2 regions of the Enterobacter sp. MGH 24 genome follow, and region 2 is predicted to be linked to the other one. Evidence: predicted binding sites of a transcription regulator. Region 2 holds the regulator's gene; the other holds the start of a gene.
The links. The regulator Fur, encoded in region 2, represses iron uptake genes when iron is present. The targets are predictions, from matches to a motif close to ATAATAATGAGAACNACTATCAA.
Positions count from the first base shown of each region.

Region 1: the regulator Fur is predicted to act here: its motif matches at 2,168-2,190, upstream of bfd (bacterioferritin-associated ferredoxin).

Region 1 is NZ_KI535657.1:1,002,516-1,011,423, reverse strand. Features, by position in the region: gene fusA (elongation factor G) at 1-791, shown strand, start outside; gene tuf (elongation factor Tu) at 861-2,045, shown strand; gene bfd (bacterioferritin-associated ferredoxin) at 2,225-2,419, shown strand; gene bfr (bacterioferritin) at 2,492-2,968, shown strand; gene L370_RS16955 (prepilin peptidase) at 2,952-3,425, opposite strand; gene rpsJ (30S ribosomal protein S10) at 3,806-4,117, shown strand; gene rplC (50S ribosomal protein L3) at 4,150-4,779, shown strand; gene rplD (50S ribosomal protein L4) at 4,790-5,395, shown strand; gene rplW (50S ribosomal protein L23) at 5,392-5,694, shown strand; gene rplB (50S ribosomal protein L2) at 5,712-6,533, shown strand; gene rpsS (30S ribosomal protein S19) at 6,550-6,828, shown strand; gene rplV (50S ribosomal protein L22) at 6,843-7,175, shown strand; gene rpsC (30S ribosomal protein S3) at 7,193-7,894, shown strand; gene rplP (50S ribosomal protein L16) at 7,907-8,317, shown strand; gene rpmC (50S ribosomal protein L29) at 8,317-8,508, shown strand; gene rpsQ (30S ribosomal protein S17) at 8,508-8,762, shown strand.
Region 2 is NZ_KI535657.1:2,737,483-2,746,390, forward strand. Features, by position in the region: gene nagE (PTS N-acetyl glucosamine transporter subunit IIABC) at 229-2,181, shown strand; gene glnS (glutamine--tRNA ligase) at 2,361-4,028, shown strand; gene chiP (chitoporin ChiP) at 4,475-5,872, shown strand; gene chiQ (ChiQ/YbfN family lipoprotein) at 5,920-6,246, shown strand; gene fur (ferric iron uptake transcriptional regulator) at 6,389-6,835, opposite strand; gene fldA (flavodoxin FldA) at 7,127-7,657, opposite strand; gene ybfE (LexA regulated protein) at 7,813-8,100, opposite strand; gene ybfF (esterase) at 8,229-8,908, opposite strand, start outside.

The sequences.
Region 1 (8,908 bases), 1.7 Mb from region 2:
ACCCATCATTCCGCGTATGGACTGATGAAGAATCTAACCAGACCATCATCGCTGGTATGGGTGAACTGCACCTGGACATCATCGTTGACCGTATGAAGCGTGAATTCAACGTTGAAGCGAACGTGGGTAAACCTCAGGTTGCTTACCGCGAAGCGATTCGCGCGAAAGTTACCGATGTTGAAGGTAAACACGCTAAGCAGTCTGGTGGTCGCGGTCAGTACGGTCACGTTGTGATCGACATGTACCCACTGGAGCCGGGCTCTAACCCGAAAGGTTACGAGTTCATCAACGACATCAAAGGTGGTGTAATTCCTGGCGAATACATCCCAGCCGTTGATAAAGGCATTCAGGAACAGCTGAAAGCGGGCCCTCTGGCTGGCTATCCGGTTGTTGACATGGGTGTTCGTCTGCACTTCGGTTCTTACCACGACGTTGACTCCTCTGAACTGGCGTTTAAACTGGCTGCGTCTATTGCCTTTAAAGAAGGCTTTAAGAAAGCGAAACCAGTTCTGCTTGAGCCAATCATGAAGGTTGAAGTAGAAACTCCTGAAGAGAACACCGGTGACGTTATCGGTGACTTGAGCCGTCGTCGCGGTATGCTGCGTGGTCAGGAATCCGAAGTAACTGGCGTTAAGATCCACGCTGAAGTTCCGCTGTCTGAAATGTTCGGATATGCAACTCAGCTGCGTTCTCTGACCAAAGGTCGTGCATCATACACCATGGAATTCCTGAAGTATGATGATGCGCCTAACAACGTTGCTCAGGCCGTTATTGAAGCCCGTGGTAAGTAATCCACAGGATTAAAACCTAAGTCCCGTGCTCTCTCCATAGGGGAGAGCACTATAGTAAGGAATATAGCCGTGTCTAAAGAAAAATTTGAACGTACAAAACCGCACGTCAACGTTGGTACTATCGGCCACGTTGACCATGGTAAAACTACCCTGACTGCTGCAATCACTACCGTTCTGGCAAAAACCTACGGTGGTTCTGCTCGTGCATTCGACCAGATCGATAACGCACCAGAAGAAAAAGCTCGTGGTATCACCATCAACACCTCTCACGTTGAATATGACACCCCGACTCGCCACTACGCACACGTAGACTGCCCAGGCCACGCCGACTATGTTAAAAACATGATCACCGGTGCTGCGCAGATGGACGGCGCGATCCTGGTTGTTGCTGCGACTGACGGCCCAATGCCTCAGACTCGTGAGCACATCCTGCTGGGTCGTCAGGTAGGCGTTCCTTTCATCATCGTGTTCCTGAACAAATGTGACATGGTTGATGACGAAGAGCTGCTGGAACTGGTAGAGATGGAAGTTCGTGAACTGCTGTCTCAGTACGATTTCCCAGGCGACGATACCCCAATCGTTCGTGGTTCTGCTCTGAAAGCGCTGGAAGGCGAAGCAGAGTGGGAAGCGAAAATCATCGAACTGGCTGGCTTCCTGGATTCTTACATCCCAGAACCAGAGCGTGCGATTGACAAGCCATTCCTGCTGCCAATCGAAGACGTATTCTCCATCTCCGGTCGTGGTACCGTTGTTACCGGTCGTGTAGAGCGCGGTATCATCAAAGTTGGCGAAGAAGTTGAAATCGTTGGTATCAAAGAGACTGCGAAGTCTACCTGTACTGGCGTTGAAATGTTCCGCAAACTGCTGGACGAAGGCCGTGCTGGTGAGAACGTTGGTGTTCTGCTGCGTGGTATCAAACGTGAAGAAATCGAACGTGGTCAGGTTCTGGCGAAGCCAGGCTCAATCAAGCCACACACCAAGTTCGAATCTGAAGTGTACATTCTGTCCAAAGACGAAGGCGGCCGTCATACTCCGTTCTTCAAAGGCTACCGTCCACAGTTCTACTTCCGTACAACTGACGTGACCGGTACCATCGAACTGCCAGAAGGCGTTGAGATGGTAATGCCAGGCGACAACATCAAGATGGTTGTGACGCTGATCCACCCAATCGCGATGGACGACGGTCTGCGTTTCGCAATCCGTGAAGGCGGCCGTACCGTTGGCGCGGGCGTTGTTGCTAAAGTTCTGGGCTAATTAATTAGCCCCGAATAAAAAAAGGACGCTTCGGCGTCCTTTTTTGTTTTCTGCCGTTCAGGCATTGTCACAAAATTTCGCATTTTTTGCCTGCTCCCGCCCCGTATTGTGGCGCTTGTGCTATTGTAATCATAACCATTCTCACTTACACTTTGCGCATAATTTGAACGGGAGTCTCTATGTACGTTTGTTTATGTAATGGTGTAAGCGACAAGAAAATACGTCAGGCCGTTCGCCAGTTTCAGCCACAGTCTTTCCAGCAGCTTCGCAAGTTTGTTCCGGTGGGAAATCAATGCGGTAAATGCGTTCGCGCAGCGCGTGAGATTATGCAGGACGAATTGATGCAGATCCCGGAATTCAAAGAGATCGCGTAAGCGCCTATCTTTTTTTTGACATCCCTGTAGCCCGATCTACGCTTCAATGAGTGGAAGCGGAGGGACTATATAATGAAAGGTGATGTTAAAATCATAAGTTATCTCAATAAATTATTGGGAAATGAGCTTGTCGCAATCAATCAGTACTTTCTCCATGCAAGAATGTTCAAAAACTGGGGGCTTAAACGTCTGAACGACGTTGAGTACCATGAATCGATCGATGAAATGAAGCACGCCGATAAATATATCGAGCGTATTTTATTCCTTGAAGGCATTCCAAACCTGCAGGATCTCGGAAAGCTGGGCATCGGAGAAGATGTCGAAGAGATGCTGCGTTCCGACCTCAGGCTGGAACTTGAAGGCGCCAAAGATCTCCGTGAAGCCATAGCCTACGCAGACAGCGTACATGACTACGTCAGTCGCGATATGATGATCCAGATCCTGGCCGATGAAGAAGGCCACATTGACTGGCTGGAAACGGAGCTGGACCTGATTGCTAAAATCGGCCTGCAGAACTACCTTCAGTCGCAGATTAAAGTGGAAGAGTAACCACCGTCTTCCAACCTACGCATAAACCCGCTGCTGCCAGAAATGGCCCAAAAGGCAGCGGGTTTTTTAATGCCCCTTTATCAGTGCGGATTAACGAAAAAACAAGAATGCAAAGAAGCGCCATCAGCGCCGCGAGTAACGCCAGCGTAGGCAGTACGCACCAGCCATGCCATGCACCAAGCGCCGCCAGGTATTTTATATCGCCATATCCCATCCCTTCACGCCGGCAGATAAACCGATATCCCCAGTAAATAACGGCAAAGCCAATATATCCAATCATCGCACCCGCCACCGCACTCGGCAGAAAATCAGGTTGGATACAGAGCTGAAAGAGCAGTCCCGCCCATAGTAGCGGGCAGAGAAATTTATCGGGAAGCAGACCGTAGCGAATATCGTCATGTACAAGTAAGGCAGTCAGTGAAAGATAGATCAGCAGAAAGGGCAGGGTGGTTAGCATGGAAATGGCCTCAAACGGATTTGAGCGCATACTCGCTATAATCGGCCTGGCCGGCAATGCACAAAAAACGTAGATGCGTAGCGACTCGAAAGAAAGAATCGACGCAGGATACATTGCATAAAATGTTGCGCGCTCTTACGCATCCAGCCCCTTTGGCGCTTAATTTCTAAACGGCACTTGCGTCTTGCCCAGATTTACGTATAATGCGCGGGCTTGTCGTAATTGACGGCGGGTTCAATCAGAACCAGAGTAGCTCATTTTGTTACTCAACAATGCTCCCAATTGGGGAGCTACGTAAGAACGGTTACACTCTCCCATCAATCGTAATGGGTTTGAGGAGTAATCATTTTCGTTTATAAAATAATTGGAGCTCTGGTCTCATGCAGAACCAAAGAATCCGTATCCGCCTTAAAGCGTTTGATCATCGTCTGATCGATCAATCAACCGCGGAAATCGTCGAGACTGCTAAGCGCACTGGTGCGCAAGTCCGTGGTCCGATCCCGCTGCCGACCCGCAAAGAGCGCTTCACCGTTCTGATCTCCCCGCACGTTAACAAAGACGCGCGCGATCAGTACGAAATCCGCACTCACAAGCGTCTGGTTGACATCGTTGAGCCAACTGAGAAAACCGTTGATGCTCTGATGCGTCTGGATCTGGCTGCCGGTGTAGACGTGCAGATCAGCCTGGGTTAATCAGGTCATCGAGCGATTGAGAGGTTGATACAATGATTGGTTTAGTCGGTAAAAAAGTGGGCATGACCCGCATCTTCACTGAAGATGGCGTTTCAATCCCAGTAACCGTAATCGAAGTTGAAGCAAACCGCGTTACCCAGGTTAAAGATCTGGCTAACGATGGCTACCGCGCTGTTCAGGTGACCACTGGTGCTAAAAAAGCTAACCGTGTAACCAAACCAGAAGCGGGTCACTTCGCTAAAGCTGGCGTAGAAGCTGGCCGTGGTCTGTGGGAATTCCGTCTTGCTGAAGGCGAAGAGTTCACCGTAGGTCAGGACATTAGCGTTGAGCTGTTTGCTGACGTTAAAAAAGTTGACGTAACCGGTACCTCTAAAGGTAAAGGTTTTGCTGGTACCGTTAAGCGCTGGAACTTCCGTACCCAGGACGCTACCCACGGTAACTCCTTGTCTCACCGCGTTCCGGGTTCTATCGGTCAGAACCAGACTCCGGGCAAAGTGTTCAAAGGCAAGAAAATGGCAGGTCAGCTGGGTAACGAACGTGTAACCGTTCAGAGCCTGGACGTAGTACGTGTTGACGCTGAGCGCAACCTGCTGCTGGTTAAAGGTGCAGTTCCGGGTGCAACCGGTAGCGACCTGATCGTTAAACCAGCTGTGAAGGCGTAAGGGGATAGCAATGGAATTAGTATTGAAAGACGCGCAGAGCGCGCTGACTGTTTCCGAAACTACCTTCGGTCGTGATTTCAACGAAGCGCTGGTTCACCAGGTTGTTGTTGCTTATGCAGCTGGTGCTCGTCAGGGTACTCGTGCTCAGAAGACTCGTGCTGAAGTAACTGGTTCTGGCAAAAAGCCATGGCGCCAGAAAGGTACCGGCCGTGCGCGTTCAGGTTCTATCAAGAGCCCGATCTGGCGTTCAGGTGGCGTGACCTTCGCTGCGCGTCCACAGGACCACAGTCAAAAAGTTAACAAAAAGATGTACCGCGGCGCGCTGAAAAGCATCCTGTCCGAACTGGTACGTCAGGATCGTCTGATCGTTGTCGAGAAGTTCTCTGTTGAAGCGCCTAAAACTAAGCTGCTGGCACAGAAACTGAAAGACATGGCTCTGGAAGATGTGCTGATCATCACCGGTGAGCTGGACGAGAACCTGTTCCTGGCCGCACGTAACCTGCACAAGGTTGACGTACGCGATGCGACTGGTATCGACCCGGTTAGCCTGATCGCCTTCGACAAAGTCGTAATGACTGCTGATGCTGTTAAGCAAGTTGAGGAGATGCTGGCATGATTCGTGAAGAACGTCTGCTGAAGGTGCTTCGCGCACCGCACGTTTCTGAAAAAGCGTCTACTGCGATGGAAAAAACAAACACCATCGTTCTCAAAGTTGCTAAAGACGCGACCAAAGCAGAGATCAAAGCTGCTGTGCAGAAACTGTTTGAAGTCGAAGTCGAAGTCGTTAACACCCTGGTAGTTAAAGGGAAAGTTAAACGTCACGGACAGCGTATCGGTCGTCGTAGCGACTGGAAAAAAGCTTACGTCACCCTGAAAGAAGGCCAGAATCTGGACTTCGTTGGCGGCGCTGAGTAAGTCGGAGGAGTAATACAATGGCAGTTGTTAAATGTAAACCGACATCTCCGGGTCGTCGCCACGTAGTTAAAGTGGTTAACCCTGAGCTGCACAAGGGCAAACCTTTTGCTCCGTTGCTGGAAAAAAACAGCAAATCCGGTGGTCGTAACAACAATGGCCGTATCACCACTCGTCACATCGGTGGTGGCCACAAGCAGGCTTATCGTATTGTTGACTTCAAACGCAACAAAGACGGTATCCCAGCAGTTGTTGAACGTCTTGAGTACGATCCGAACCGTTCCGCGAACATCGCGCTGGTTCTGTACAAAGACGGCGAACGCCGTTACATCCTGGCCCCTAAAGGCCTGAAAGCTGGCGACCAGATTCAGTCTGGCGTTGATGCTGCAATCAAAGCAGGCAACACCCTGCCGATGCGCAATATCCCGGTTGGTTCTACCGTTCATAACGTAGAAATGAAACCAGGTAAAGGCGGTCAGCTGGCACGTTCCGCTGGTACTTACGTTCAGATCGTTGCGCGTGACGGTGCTTATGTCACCCTGCGTCTGCGTTCTGGTGAAATGCGTAAAGTCGAAGCAGACTGCCGCGCTACTCTGGGCGAAGTTGGCAATGCTGAGCATATGCTGCGCGTTCTGGGTAAAGCAGGTGCTGCACGCTGGCGTGGTGTTCGTCCTACCGTTCGCGGTACTGCGATGAACCCAGTCGATCACCCACATGGTGGTGGTGAAGGTCGTAACTTTGGTAAGCACCCGGTAACTCCGTGGGGCGTTCAGACCAAAGGTAAGAAGACCCGCAGCAACAAGCGTACTGATAAATTTATCGTACGTCGCCGTAGCAAATAATTTTAGAGGATAAGCCATGCCACGTTCTCTCAAGAAAGGTCCTTTTATTGACCTGCACTTGCTGAAGAAGGTAGAGAAAGCGGTGGAAAGCGGAGACAAGAAGCCCCTGCGCACTTGGTCCCGTCGTTCAACGATCTTTCCTAACATGATCGGTTTGACCATCGCTGTCCATAATGGTCGTCAGCACGTTCCAGTCTTTGTTACCGACGAAATGGTTGGTCACAAACTGGGTGAATTCGCACCGACTCGTACTTATCGCGGCCACGCTGCTGATAAAAAAGCGAAGAAGAAATAAGGTAGGAGGAAGAGATGGAAACTTTAGCTCAACATCGCCATGCTCGTTCTTCTGCTCAGAAGGTTCGCCTTGTTGCTGACCTGATTCGCGGTAAGAAAGTGTCGCAGGCCCTGGACATCCTGACCTATACCAACAAGAAAGCTGCGGTATTGGTCAAGAAAGTACTGGAATCTGCCATTGCTAACGCTGAACACAACGATGGCGCTGACATCGACGATCTGAAAGTCGCGAAAATTTTCGTAGATGAAGGCCCAAGCATGAAGCGCATTATGCCGCGTGCGAAAGGTCGTGCAGATCGCATCCTGAAGCGCACCAGCCACATTACTGTGGTTGTGTCCGATCGCTGAGACTCTGGAGACTAGCAATGGGTCAGAAAGTACATCCTAATGGTATTCGCCTGGGTATTGTAAAACCATGGAACTCTACCTGGTTTGCGAACACCAAAGAATTCGCTGACAACCTGGACAGCGATTTTAAAGTACGTCAGTACCTGACTAAGGAACTGGCTAAAGCGTCTGTATCTCGTATCGTTATCGAGCGTCCAGCGAAGAGCATCCGTGTGACTATTCACACTGCTCGTCCTGGCATCGTTATCGGTAAGAAAGGCGAAGACGTAGAAAAACTGCGCAAGGTCGTAGCGGATATCGCTGGCGTTCCTGCACAGATCAATATCGCTGAAGTTCGTAAGCCTGAACTGGACGCTAAATTGGTTGCTGACAGCATCACTTCACAGCTGGAACGTCGTGTTATGTTCCGTCGTGCTATGAAGCGTGCTGTACAGAACGCAATGCGTCTGGGCGCTAAAGGTATTAAAGTTGAAGTTAGCGGCCGTCTGGGCGGCGCGGAAATCGCACGTACCGAATGGTACCGTGAAGGTCGCGTACCGCTGCACACTCTGCGTGCTGACATCGACTACAACACCTCTGAAGCGCACACCACTTACGGTGTAATCGGCGTTAAGGTATGGATCTTCAAAGGTGAGATCCTGGGTGGTATGGCTGCTGTTGAACAACCGGAAAAACCGGCTGCTCAACCTAAAAAGCAGCAGCGTAAAGGCCGTAAATAAGGAGCGTCGCTGATGTTACAACCAAAGCGTACAAAATTCCGTAAAGTGCACAAAGGCCGCAACCGTGGTCTGGCGCAGGGTACGGATGTTAGCTTCGGCACTTTCGGTCTGAAAGCTGTTGGCCGTGGTCGTCTGACTGCACGTCAGATCGAAGCAGCACGTCGTGCAATGACCCGTGCAGTTAAGCGTCAAGGTAAGATCTGGATCCGTGTATTCCCGGACAAACCGATCACCGAGAAGCCGCTGGAAGTTCGTATGGGTAAAGGTAAAGGTAACGTGGAGTACTGGGTTGCCTTGATCCAACCGGGCAAAGTCCTTTATGAAATGGACGGTGTTCCGGAAGAGCTGGCCCGTGAAGCCTTCGGCCTGGCAGCAGCGAAACTGCCTATCAAAACCACCTTTGTAACTAAGACGGTGATGTAATGAAAGCAAAAGAGCTGCGTGAAAAAAGCGTTGAAGAGCTGAACGCTGAGCTGCTGAACCTGCTGCGTGAGCAGTTCAACCTGCGTATGCAGGCTGCAAGTGGCCAGCTGCAACAGACTCACCTGCTGAAGCAAGTGCGTCGCAATGTTGCACGCGTTAAGACTTTACTGACTCAGAAGGCGGGTGCGTAATGACCGATAAAATCCGTACTCTGCAAGGTCGTGTTGTTAGCGACAAAATGGAGAAATCCATTGTTGTAGCTATCGAACGTATTGTGAAACACCCGATCTACGGTAAATTCATCAAGCGTACGACCAAACTGCACGTACATGACGAGAACAACGAATGTGGTATCGGCGACAAGGTTGAAATCCGTGAATGCCGTCCACTGTCCAAGACTAAGTCCTGGACGCTGGTTCGCGTTGTAGAGAAAGCGGTTCTGTAATACAGTACGCCTTCTCAATACGAATAAACGGCTCAGCGATGAGCCGTTTATTTTTTCTACCCATATTGCAGAAGCGGTGTTATAATGCCGCGCCCTCGATATGGGGCTTTTTAACGGCTCTGATTTTAGAGTCTCAGGTAGTAGTT
Region 2 (8,908 bases):
ATTTTTTGAATGATAAAATAAGTTTTCGCTGTTAGCCAGTGTAAGGGAGGGCTGAATACGATATTTGGTGACAAAAATCACAAAAAATAGGTGTTTAATTTGCGATACGAATTAATTTTTCACACACTCAGACTGCCAGTGAATTATCAACGGTATCTATCGTTCGTGACACAATAAAAACATAATTTATGCGCGAGCCTGAAAAAAGGGTCTCGTAGGGGGAATAGGATGAATATTTTAGGTTTTTTCCAGCGCCTCGGTAGGGCTTTGCAGCTCCCTATCGCCGTGCTACCGGTTGCAGCGCTGCTGCTGCGATTCGGGCAACCCGATCTTCTTAACGTACCGTTTATTGCCCAGGCTGGCGGTGCCATTTTTGACAACCTGGCGCTGATCTTCGCCATCGGTGTTGCTTCAAGCTGGTCAAAAGACAGCGCGGGTGCTGCCGCGCTGGCAGGGGCAGTCGGTTATTTCATCCTGACGAAAGCGATGGTAACGATTAACCCCGAAATCAACATGGGCGTGCTGGCAGGTATCATTACCGGTCTGGTCGGTGGTGCTGTGTACAACCGCTGGGCAAACATTAAGCTGCCAGACTTCCTGAGTTTCTTTGGCGGCAAACGTTTCGTGCCGATCGCGACGGGCTTCTTCTGTCTGGTTCTGGCCGCTATCTTTGGCTACGTCTGGCCACCGGTGCAGCATGCGATCCATGCGGGCGGCGAGTGGATCGTTTCTGCGGGTGCAGTTGGCTCGGGTATCTTTGGTTTTATCAACCGTCTGCTGATCCCAACCGGTCTGCATCAGGTGCTGAACACTATCGCATGGTTCCAGATTGGTGAGTTCACCAATGCTGCGGGTACCGTATTCCATGGCGATATTAACCGCTTCTACGCGGGTGACGGCACCGCAGGCATGTTCATGTCTGGCTTCTTCCCAATCATGATGTTTGGTCTGCCGGGCGCTGCGCTGGCAATGTACCTGGCTGCGCCAAAAGCGCGTCGCCCAATGGTTGGCGGCATGCTGCTGTCCGTTGCGATTACCGCATTCCTGACTGGTGTAACCGAGCCGCTGGAATTCTTGTTCATGTTCCTGGCTCCGGTACTGTACCTCATGCATGCGGTACTTACCGGTATCAGCCTGTTTGTGGCAACCCTGCTGGGTATCCATGCTGGCTTCTCCTTCTCTGCAGGCGCGATCGACTACGTGCTGATGTACAACCTGCCGGCGGCAAGCAAGAACGTCTGGATGCTGGTGGTAATGGGTCTGGTCTTCTTCGTCATCTACTTCGTCCTGTTCACTGCGGTTATTCGTATGTTTAACCTCAAAACGCCGGGCCGCGAAGATACCAACGACGAAGTAGTAACCAGCGAAGCCAACAGCAATACCGAGGAGGGGTTGACCCAGCTGGCGACAAACTATATCGCTGCCGTCGGAGGGACTGACAACCTGAAAGCCATTGATGCCTGTATCACCCGTCTGCGTCTGACGGTGGGTGACTCTGCACGCGTAAGCGACGCGATGTGTAAACGCCTTGGCGCATCGGGTGTCGTTAAACTGAACAAACAAACTATCCAGGTTATCGTGGGTGCCAAAGCGGAATCCATCGGTGACGAAATGAAGAAAGTGGTTGCGCGTGGCCCGGTAGCGGCGGCATCAGTCGACAGCGCGCCTGCGAGCACGGTTGCCCCGGTAGCAAAGCCGCAGGCCGTGCCTAACGCCGTGACGGTAGCCTCTTTGGTCTCTCCGGTAACGGGTGATGTAGTTGACCTTGAGCAGGTGCCCGATGAAGCCTTCGCCAGCAAAGCGGTCGGTGACGGTGTGGCGGTGAAACCAACGGAAAAAACCGTTGTGTCTCCGGCAGCCGGTACCATCGTGAAAATCTTCAATACCAACCACGCGTTCTGCCTCGAAACCGAAAATGGTGCGGAGATCGTTGTCCATATGGGTATCGATACCGTTGCGCTGAACGGCCAGGGCTTTACTCGCCTGGTGGAAGAGGGGGCTGAAGTGGTGGCCGGGCAGCCGATTCTGGAAATGGATCTGGACTTCCTGAACGCCAACGCGCGCTCCATGATAAGTCCGGTCGTTTGCAGCAACATTGATGACTTCAGTGGCCTGGTCATTCAGGCGAAAGGTCAGGTTGTCGCGGGTCAAACGCCGCTGTACGAGATTAAAGGCAAGTAATCGCTCCTGAGTAGAGTCATGCCTTAAGCGGCGGGGGATATCCTCCGCCGCTTTTTTTTGCAGCAAATGCCCCCATTATTTTCATCAGAGACGTATTTTCCGTAACTAAGGGTTGTCACTACGTCCGGCTTATAAGATCATACGCCGTTATACGTTGTTTACGCTTTGAGGAATCCACGATGAGTGAGGCAGAAGCCCGCCCGAGTAACTTTATTCGTCAGATCATCGATGAAGATCTGGCCAGTGGTAAGCACACCACAATTCATACCCGCTTCCCGCCGGAGCCGAACGGCTACCTGCATATCGGGCATGCGAAGTCCATTTGCCTGAACTTTGGCATTGCGCAAGACTACCAGGGACAGTGCAACCTGCGTTTCGATGATACCAACCCAGTAAAAGAAGACATCGAATACGTTGAGTCCATCAAGAATGATGTGCAATGGCTGGGCTTCAACTGGTCTGGCGATATCTGCTACTCCTCTGACTATTTCGATCAGCTGTACGCCTACGCGGTTGAACTGATCAATAAAGGTCTGGCGTATGTTGATGAACTGTCTGCAGATGAAATCCGTGAATATCGCGGTACGCTGACCGCGCCGGGAAAAAACAGCCCGTTCCGCGATCGCAGCGTGGAAGAGAACCTGGCGCTGTTTGAAAAAATGCGTGCCGGCGGCTTCGAAGAAGGCAAAGCGTGCCTGCGTGCCAAAATCGACATGGCGTCTCCGTTCATCGTGATGCGCGATCCGGTGCTGTACCGCATCAAGTTCGCAGAACACCACCAGACCGGCAACAAGTGGTGCATCTACCCGATGTACGACTTCACCCACTGCATCAGCGATGCGCTGGAAGGTATTACTCACTCCCTGTGTACGCTGGAATTCCAGGACAACCGTCGTCTGTACGACTGGGTACTGGATAACATCACCATTCCTGTGCATCCGCGCCAGTACGAGTTCTCTCGTCTGAATCTGGAATACACCGTGATGTCCAAGCGTAAGCTGAACCTGCTGGTGACCGACAAGCACGTTGAAGGCTGGGATGACCCGCGTATGCCTACCATTTCTGGTTTGCGCCGTCGTGGTTACACTGCCGCCTCTATTCGTGAGTTCTGCAAGCGCATCGGCGTGACCAAGCAGGACAACACCATTGAGATGGCTTCCCTGGAGTCCTGCATTCGCGAAGATCTCAACGAAAACGCCCCACGCGCGATGGCGGTGATCGACCCGGTGAAACTGGTTATCGAAAACTATCCGCAGGGTGAAAGCGAGCTGGTTGCCATGCCTAACCATCCGAACAAACCGGAAATGGGAAGCCGTGACGTGCCGTTCAGCGGTGATATCTGGATTGACCGCGCTGACTTCCGCGAAGAAGCCAACAAGCAGTACAAGCGTCTGGTGCTGGGTAAAGAAGTGCGTCTGCGTAATGCCTACGTCATCAAAGCCGAGCGCGTAGAGAAAGATGCAGAAGGGAATATCACTACCATCTTCTGTTCTTACGACGCCGAGACCCTGAGCAAAGATCCGGCAGACGGCCGCAAGGTGAAAGGCGTTATTCACTGGGTGAGCGCATCCCACGCGCTGCCGGTAGAAATTCGTCTGTACGATCGTCTGTTCAGCGTGCCTAACCCAGGAGCTGCGGAAGACTTCCTGGCGACCATCAACCCGGAATCTCTGGTGATCAAGCAGGGTTATGCGGAGCCTTCTCTGAAAGCCGCTGAAGCGGGCAAAGCGTTCCAGTTCGAACGTGAAGGTTACTTCTGCCTGGACAGCCGTTACAGCACGGCGGAAAAACCGGTATTTAACCGTACCGTAGGTCTGCGTGATACCTGGACAAAGATCGGCGAATAATATTGCTGCTCTGGTCAATGAGAGACAAACGCCGCATTATGCGGCGTTTTTTTATTTAACGATCAGGGTATTAAGCAAGGGCCTAAAGCGACATCATGAAAATATCAGGTCAATGAGGTGCTACTTATTTTTTAAAAAAAAGTTTGTGTCATTACGAAAATCAAAAAGGTGATAAAAAAGGAAAGAGAACTCACGTCTATCCACTGAAATACCTGATAATTCCCCGTCATTCCTCGCCTTCCTGTAAATGTTACAAATCACTACCAATTATGTGCACTTCGTCATAATCCTGACTTTTGTCCGCTAAAAAGCATTGATAATTCGCGTCGCGAAAAATAACCTAAAGACGGTAGTTAATTCGAGGGTATTTAAAACTACCCCTGACCATTTGGTCTTTTTTATTTACGCCGTTTCAGGCGTTTTAATTCGTCAAAGAGGAATAATCTATGCGTACGTTCAGTGGCAAACGTAGTGCGCTGGCGCTGGCTATTGCCGGTGTGACAGCAATGTCGGGCCTGGTGGTGACACCAGAGGCGAAAGCCGCGGGCTTCATCGACGATTCTACCCTCACGGGCGGTATCTATTACTGGCAGCGTGAACGTGACCGTAAAGACGTCACTGAAGACAAATATAAAACCAACCTTTCTCATTCCACCTGGAACGCCAACCTGGACTTCCAGTCAGGCTATGCCGCAGATATGTTCGGTTTGGATATTGCTGCGTTCACCGCGATTGAAATGGCGGAAAACGGCGACAGCGGCCATCCGAACGAAATTGCCTTCTCCTCCAGCAACAAAGCGTATAAAGAAGACTGGTCCGGGGATAAGAGCGGTATCAGCCTTTACAAAGCCGCCGCGAAATTTAAATACGGTCCGGTATGGGCGCGCGGTGGTTATATTCAGCCAACTGGCCAGACCCTGTTAGCGCCGCACTGGAGCTTTATGCCGGGTACCTATCAGGGTGCGGAAGCCGGGGCTAACTTTGACTACGGTGATGCGGGTGCGTTGAGCTTCTCCTATATGTGGACCAACGAGTACAAAGCGCCGTGGCACATCGAGATGGACAAGTTCTACCAGAATGATAAAAAAACCAAAGTCGATTATCTGCACTCGCTGGGCGCGAAGTACGACTTCAAAAACGATCTGGTGCTTGAAGCGGCATTCGGTCAGGCACAAGGCTATATCGATCAGTACTTTGCCAAGGCCAGCTATAAATTCGATGTCGCGGGTAGCCCGCTGAGCACCAGCTACCAGTTCTACGGTACGCGCGATAAAGTCAGTAACGGCGGCGTCAATGACATTTATGACGGCACCGCGTGGCTGCAGGCGTTAACTTTCGGCTACAAGGTCGGTCAGGTTGATTTACGTCTGGAGGGCACATGGGTGAAGGCGGAAGGGCAGCAGGGCTACTTCCTGCAGCGTATGACCCCGACCTATGCCTCCTCCAACGGTCGTCTTGATATCTGGTGGGATAACCGTTCCGACTTCAACGCCGACGGCGAGAAAGCGGTCTTCTTCGGCGCAATGTATGACCTGAAAAACTGGAACCTGCCTGGCTGGGCGGTGGGCGCATCTTACGCTTACGCCTGGGATGCAAAACCTGCCGATATGGCAACACCGGACGCCTACTACGATCCAAACTATCGCCTGAAAGAGTCTTCCTACAGCCTCGATGCTATCTATACCCTGCAGGATGGCCGTGCGAAAGGCACAATGTTCAAACTGCACTTCACTCAGTATGACAACCACTCCGATATCCCGAGCTACGCGGGCGGTTACGGAAACATCTTCCAGGATGAACGTGACGTGAAATTCATGGTTATCGCACCGTTCACCATCTTCTGATGAATTGTCCGGCGGGTTAGCGCCCGCCGGACCGGAGACTGTACATGATGAAAAAAATCGTAACTATCGCGCTGCTGGCGTCAGGTCTGGTGGCATGTGCTCAGACTCAGGCACCCAAAGAAGATTCCCGCCTGAAGGAGGCGTATAGCGCGTGCATCAATACCGCTGAAGGATCGCCAGAGAAGATTGAAGCCTGTCAGAGCGTATTGAATGTGCTGAAGAAAGAGAAAGCGCATGAGCAGTTTGCGACGCAGGAAAATGTCCGCGTGATGGATTACCAGGCCTGTATTCAGGCGCGTAAAACCGGTAACGATCAGGAAGTGGCGAAGCGTTGCGATAAGATCTGGAACGAGATACGCAACAACAATAAATAAGTTGCTTTACGCCCGGTGGCGCTGCGCTTACCGGGCCTACAAAGGTGTCATAGCCCGTAGGCCCGGTAAGCGCAGCGCCACCGGGCATTTTTTTGGCAAAAAAAAAGCCAACCTTGCGGCTGGCTCAGAGTATGAATACTGATTATTTCGCGTCGTGCGCGTGATCGTCTTCGCGGCAATCGCCTTCAGCGCAGTGACCATAAAGGTACAGGCTGTGGTTGGTCAGGCGGATGCCATGACGCGCCGCGATTTCACGCTGGCGTGATTCAATGGAATCATCGCTAAATTCAATGACCTTGCCGCAATCGAGGCAGATCAGGTGATCGTGGTGCTGCTGCTGGGTCAGTTCGAAAACAGATTTACCGCCTTCGAAATTATGACGGGTAACAATGCCCGCGTCATCAAACTGGTTCAGCACGCGATAGACGGTAGCCAGCCCAATCTCTTCACCCATGTCGATAAGACGTTTATAAAGGTCTTCCGCACTGACATGGTGATTGTCTGGACCCTGAAGCACTTCAAGGATTTTTAACCGAGGAAGCGTAACTTTCAGGCCAGCCTTCTTTAATGCGGTATTGTTGTCAGTCATGCGGAATCTGTCCTGTTGCTAAACGATTCACTTCTGTAGGAAGTGACAGAAAATGCACCTGGGATAATGTGTCTCATTATAGAACTGCCATGGCTAAATGAAAACTGCAAGTCTCAGGCAAAATATGCTTATAAAAATGGGGTATCACCAACAAACTTGCTCAATGGAAAACCACATTTTATCAGGGAGACATTGTACAGGTCTGGGCGAAAAAGTTAAAAGATTGTAGCGATTAATTTAATCGGTTTGACCTGGAGCACGGGCGCAGCCGCCGCTGCGCCGCGATAAAAATCAGGCGTTCAGAATATCGTCCAGGTGCAGTTCCTCACGGATCTGCTTAACCCACTTCTCAACGCGCTCGACAGTCAGTTCTGGCTGACGGTCTTCGTCGATGGCCAGACCCACGAAGTGATCGTCATCGGCCAGGCCTTTAGACGCTTCGAAGTGGTAACCGGCAGTTGGCCAGTGGCCGACGATCACTGCGCCATTCGGCTCAATGATGTCGCGGATAGTACCCAGCGCGTCACAGAAGTACTCAGCGTAGTCTTCCTGATCGCCGCAGCCAAACAGGGCCACCAGCTTACCGTTGAAGTCCACTTCTTCCAGGGTCGGGAAGAAATCATCCCAGTCGCACTGGGCTTCACCGTAGTACCAGGTAGGAATACCCAGCAGCAGAATGTCATAGCCTTCCAGATCTTCTTTGCTGCTCTTGGCGATGTCATGCACATCAGCAACGTCTTTACCGAGCTGTTTTTGAATGTTTTTTGCGATATTTTCGGTATTGCCGGTATCACTGCCAAAGAAAATGCCGATGATTGCCATGAGTAAAATAACCTCTTGAAACTTAATAGTATGGTGGCGCAATTCGGCCACGGATAAGGGCAATAATAGCAGAACTGGCAACCCTGCGGAAACAGCTATCGCGCAGGACTGCACTCTGTGCTACATGAAAAGGGCGATAAAGGGAATTTTCAGACTTATGCCTGGCTGCGTAACGTCTCAAGCTGGGCGATCAACATCTCTTCAATGAGTTCGCTGCGGCTGATATTTCGCGCGTCAGCCAGCTCGTTCAGTGCATCGACGGCGTCGGCGTTAAGCTTCAGTTCGACACGCTTAAGCCCACGATTTTTATCGCGTTTAAGCTGGTTGCGTTTATTGATACGCAGCTGTTCATCGCGCGAAAGCGGATTCGTCTTGGGTCGTCCCGGGCGACGCTCATTCGCGAACAGATCTAGTGTCGTACGGTCCGTTTGTTCTTTGGCCATGATTCTGAGACTTCGGGGGAAACACGCCGCCCTGCTAATGCCCGGGCGATAAGCGCGCCATCATACATCACCAAAAACGGCACGCCAACGACTGGAAGCCCGCAGCCTTCCAGTCGCTTTCTTTTTAATCAATTTGCAGTATCAGCGAGATAGCGGCGAATGGCGCGCAGTACGGCATCCGGTTTTTCCGCATGCACCCAGTGCCCGGCGCCGGCAATCACGTGGGCGCGAGCCTGCGGGAATTGGGCCAGCAGCGTGTCGCGGTACGCGTCGGTTACGTAAGGAGAGTTACCGCCACGAATGAAGAGGGTAGGGTGTGGCCAGGCAGGTACCGTTTCCCAGCCCACGATATTGTTGTACTGGTCCCAGAGCACCGGCACGTTAAAACGCCATTGCCCGTCAACAAACGACTTCAGCAGGAACTGCACGACGCCTTCTTCATCAAGATGCTCACGCATGACGGCAGCCGCCTGTTGACGTGTCGCGACACCCGCTTCTGTGACCGCATTAATGGCGGCAAAAATCTCGTCATGACGACGGACGTCATAATCCACGGGCGCGACGTCAATCACCACCAGGCCGCTAATACGGTCCGGGGCCAGTGCCGTCAGGGCCATCACCGCTTTGCCACCCATGGAATGTCCGATCAGCGTTACCTTCTGCAGGCTATGTGCATCCAGCGTATCCAGCAGATCCTGCGCCATCGCCGCGTAGGTCATCTCGTCGGAACGCCCGGAAAGACCGTGATTGCGCATATCGACCTGTAAAATATCGTGGTCGGTAACCAGATCGCGCGCCAGCACGCCCA